2 regions of the Arthrobacter sp. MMS18-M83 genome follow, and region 1 is predicted to be linked to the other one. Evidence: riboswitches for the same ligand, from Rfam matches in the RefSeq annotation. Region 1 holds a riboswitch; the other holds the start of a gene.
The links. Region 1 has a riboswitch for S-adenosylmethionine ahead of OW521_RS13535 (DUF1737 domain-containing protein). Riboswitches for the same ligand answer to the same signal wherever they lie in the genome.
Positions count from the first base shown of each region.

Region 2: linked by a shared signal. The riboswitch ahead of metX (homoserine O-acetyltransferase MetX) and the one ahead of OW521_RS13535 (DUF1737 domain-containing protein) in region 1 are both predicted to bind S-adenosylmethionine.

Region 1 covers NZ_CP113343.1:2,857,723-2,859,918, forward strand. Annotated here, with positions in the region: gene OW521_RS13525 (O-succinylhomoserine sulfhydrylase) at 1-760, opposite strand, end outside; gene OW521_RS13530 (rhodanese-like domain-containing protein) at 761-1,171, opposite strand; gene OW521_RS13535 (DUF1737 domain-containing protein) at 1,168-1,425, opposite strand; SAM riboswitch class IV at 1,436-1,548, opposite strand; gene OW521_RS13540 (hypothetical protein) at 1,731-2,090, opposite strand.
Region 2 covers NZ_CP113343.1:1,093,491-1,095,686, reverse strand. Annotated here, with positions in the region: gene OW521_RS05245 (S8 family peptidase) at 1-798, opposite strand, end outside; SAM riboswitch class IV at 1,013-1,128, shown strand; gene metX (homoserine O-acetyltransferase MetX) at 1,142-2,196, shown strand, end outside.

The sequences.
Region 1 (2,196 bases):
CCCAGGCGTTGAACGCGGAGAGGGATGGCCCGGTGTGTCGCATGAGCTGCTTGACGGGACCGTCGATGAACTCCTTGGTGCCCATGATCGCTCCGCCCAGGACCCGGCCTTGGCCGTCGATGTGCTTGGTGCCCGAGTAGACGATCACGTCCGCGCCCAGATCGCCGCAGCGCTGCAGCAGGGGAGTGGCAAAGACATTGTCGACGACGACGGTGGCGCCCGCCGCGTGGGCCAGTTCGCTCACCGCGGCGATGTCGACGATTTCCTGCATGGGGTTCGACGGCGACTCGAAGAACACTGCCGTAGTCGGCTCGGACAACGCGGCACGCCACTGGCCCAGGTCCGGCCCGTCGACGAAGACGGTCTCGACTCCCCAGCGCGGCAGGATCTCGTTGAGGATGACGAAGCAGGAACCGAACAGTGAGCGCGCGGCAACCACCCGGTCACCGGCTGCCAGCAACGCACCGAGGGCGGTGAAGACAGCGGACATGCCCGACGCCGTCGCGAAGCACGCCTCGGTGCCTTCGAGCAGGCGGAGGCGCTCCTGGAAGGTGGCCACGGAGGGGTTGCCGTAACGGGAGTAGACGAAGCGTTCGTCCTCTCCGGTGAACGCGCGCTCGGCTGCTGCCGCGGACTCGTAGACGAAGCCGGAATTGAGGAAAACGGCCTCGGAAGTCTCCTGGAAATTGGTACGGTCAAGGCCACCGCGGACTGCCTGGGTGTCAGGGCTCCAGCCGGCGGCGTCAGGATTGAAAGTCACTTAGATGTTCCCCAGGTTCGTCGGAAGTCCACGGTTTTTCCAGCCGTTGACGGTTCGCTCGCCATAGCGGTCAGGCTCGCCTTCAAAGCCCTCCAACACGTTGTAGGCGGTGTAGCCGGCCTGTGTTGCGGCGATGGCGGCGGCGATGGAACGCTGGCCGGAACGGCAGAGGAAAACCAGCTCGGTGCCATCAGCCTCCGGGGCCTGCTGCGTCAGCTCTTCGATGAAACGCGTGTTGGGGATCCCGCCGGCAAGGTTCCACTGGATGAACAGGGGATCGTTTTCGGTGGCCTTGGTGTCTGGAATGCCGATGTGTGCCCACTCGCCTTCGGTGCGGACGTCCACCAGGATGGCGCCCTGCTCCAGTTTGGCCCAGGCGTCGTGCGGGCTCAGGTCGCCTGCGTAGCTCATGCGTGGCCCTCGCCGTCGAACTCTTCGTCGAGTGCATCCACTGCAGATGCGACTGCCGCATCCGCGCTGGCGATCGCCGCGGGGAGGACGATGGCCTGCGCCACGATCACGTCCGTGCCGTTGAAGGTGGCAGCCGGGCTGCCGTGCAGCACGTAGCCTTCCGAGAGCGCGGTGGAGATCCGCTCGCAGAATTCCTTGGTGTCGGGACCCGTGATGAGCCGGTAGGAGAGTTTTTCTTCGGTGGGTTCAGGCATTGGTGCTCCTCAGTCACGCTTGCAGTTCGAAAGTGTCGATACGCCGAGTAGTCACCTGAGGCACCCCGCCGGAGAGAGGGTTGCCGACCAGCAAGTCAGGGCTTCGCGCTGGTGCTCATTACTCAAGAAGAAAATAACATCCACGACGGCGGCCCGCACCACCGGCCGTCGTCATGTTCCGTAACCGGGGCGGCGGCCTAGCGGATCCGAGCGAAGAGCAGCGCTCGACGTCGGCCCTTGCGGGACCCGAATGCCCCTGCAAATATGTGGCAGGATCACGCATTTACCCAGCGTGGCTGGCTGAGCTAGGCCTCGGTTTCCCTCGGAAGCGGTTCCAGGCTTGCTTGGATCCGTCGTGGCAATGGTTTGGACTCTTGCACAAAATACGACGGTGAATGATGGAAGGTAGTGCCTTGATGCTTTCGGATTTCGAGCAACTCGTGGACGGATATCCCGGTGGCCGTGGCCAAGGCATGCAGCGAGAGGCTGTTGTGATGAGCTAAGGCAAAAACCACGCCTGACAGGGCTTCGAAACCTTCTGTCTCGTAGATTTCCTGTACCAAGTTGGACATGGCATTCGCATCGTCGATTGATCCCGCTGACGCGGCAGTCGCCATGGCAGTCAGCGACCATGCAGCGGAGTCGGGGCTGATGTAAATGCTCATGACGACACCCTACGGACTCAAGCCCACTTGTGGAATGGGCGGAAACGTTTCCTCGCCAACCCAAGCCTGATGCGCCGGCCCCAGAACCGGCGCATCAGACGTTTTT
Region 2 (2,196 bases), 1.8 Mb from region 1:
GAGGTTGGCGACGGCAGGCTGCCCGGGGTGGGCCTGATGATCCTGCACCACCCAGTTCAGGCCGGCGATGACGTCCGAGGCATTTCCGCCGCCACTGCAGTTGAGGACACGAACCGGGACGATCGTTGCCGACTTGGCAATACCATAGGTACTTCCCGCGGCGATGCCAGCCACATGAGTACCGTGACCAGCCTCCGGCGTTGGAGCGCTGGTGCACGGATCCGTAGCCGGTTCCCCGGCGAAGGCGCTCCATCCCGATGTCACTCGTCCGCCGAAATCCACGTGGGTTCCCAGCACGCCGGTATCAACCACGTAGACGGCGACGCCTGCGCCGCTGGCGGGGGGCGTGTAGGTTCCGGACAAGGGAAGCGTGCGCTGATCGCTGCGATCCAGACCCCAAGGAGCACCGTCCTGCGTAGTGTCAATCCTCACTGGCGTGTCACGTTCGACGGCAGCAACACCGGCGGACCTGGACAATTCTGCGGCTTTCTGGGCGGTGGCCGCCACGACTGCGCCCTTGACCGCATGTGAGAACGTCTTCCCAACACGGACGCCTTGAGACCGCAACGATGCCGTCTCTCCCGCAACATCGGACCCGTCGGTGTACCGCACAATGTAGCGCGCTTCGCCGGCGGTCGTGTCGGGCTCGAGTGAGTCCACGCTGACGTCGCTGGACGGGTTCGTTTCAACGCTGGCCTGCCGGGCGGGTGCGGCCTGGGCCGCGGCTGGTGGTAATAAGCCCAGAGGCACCATCAGGAGCGCCGTTGTAGCTATGGCCAGGCGCTGGGCGAAGCGCATGGATCCTCCTGAGATTGAAATTGCCTTGCGTGTTGTTGGCATGGACCATATGCAGACTGCCGTACCTGATTCTATCGAGTCACACGCGCATCATGCTCCCCTTCGGTAACTGGCCTCTCCGGGCCCGCTTCCATGAACAAAACGCGGCCAAGTGTCACATAGATGTCATAATCTTCGTCAGAAGGGGTCCGGTTTTCCTAGACTCTTTGTATTAGGTCATGAGTGCCAGTGACAGCCCCGGCTTGCTGGCCGGCAACCCTCCTCTCGCGGTGGGGTGCCCCGGGTGAAGACCTGGCCCTTCGCTTTGTTGGCGGCGGGCAAGCGCGATGTGAGGTGTCAACGAATGACAATTGCTGCAACAGCCATACCCCTTTCCGGCACCCAGGACGGAAAGCTCAAGTATGTTTCCGTGGGTGGACTCGAACTGGAGGCCGGAGGTTTTCTCCCGGACGTCGTCCTTGCGTACGAGACGTGGGGGCGGCTCAACGCGGATGCTTCTAACGCCGTGCTGGTAGAACATGCCCTGACCGGCAGCACGCATGTGGCCCGTGGCGAAAGCGACGAAGAAGGCTGGTGGGAGCAACTCGTTGGACCCGGGGCAACCATTGACACGGACCACTACTTCGTCGTCTCCGTCAACATCGTGGGAGGCTGCTACGGCAGCACCGGGCCGTCGTCGAGCGCGCCCGATGGCAAGCCGTGGGGTTCCCGTTTCCCGCTGGTGACGCTGCGGGACAGCACCACGGCGGAAGCCCGGCTGGCCGACGCCTTGGGGATCCATAGCTGGCACACGGTGGTGGGCGGATCCATGGGCGGTGCGCGTGCCCTGGAATGGGCGGTCAGCTATCCGGACCGCGTGAAGCGATGTGCCGTGATTTCAATCGGGGCGTACAGCACTGCCGAGCAGATCGCGTTCGCGCAGGCCCAGACGCTCGCCATCCGGCAGGACGCCGATTTCAACGGTGGTGACTACTATGGCCAGCGCGCGCCCGAGGCGGGATTGGCCCTCGCCCGGCGGATCGCCCACATCACCTACCGCTCAGCGGAAGAACTGGATTTCCGCTTCGGCCGGAATGCACAGGGCGGTGAAGCGCCCCTCCAGGCTCCCGCGTTGGGGGACCGGGGCCGGTACCAGGTGGAGAGCTACCTCGACCATCAGGGAAGCAAACTGGTCCAGCGCTTCGACGCCAACAGCTACATCGCCATCACCGAGGCGCTCATGAGCCACGACATCACCCGCGGCCGGGGTGCCCTGGAGGATGCCCTGTCCGTGGCCACTGCCACGTTCTTTGTTGCCGCGGTGGACTCGGACCGGCTCTACTTTCCGGAGCAATCCCACGAACTGGCCAAGGCCTTGCCCGGCGACGTCTGCGTGCACGTCATCGAAGCGCCCATCGG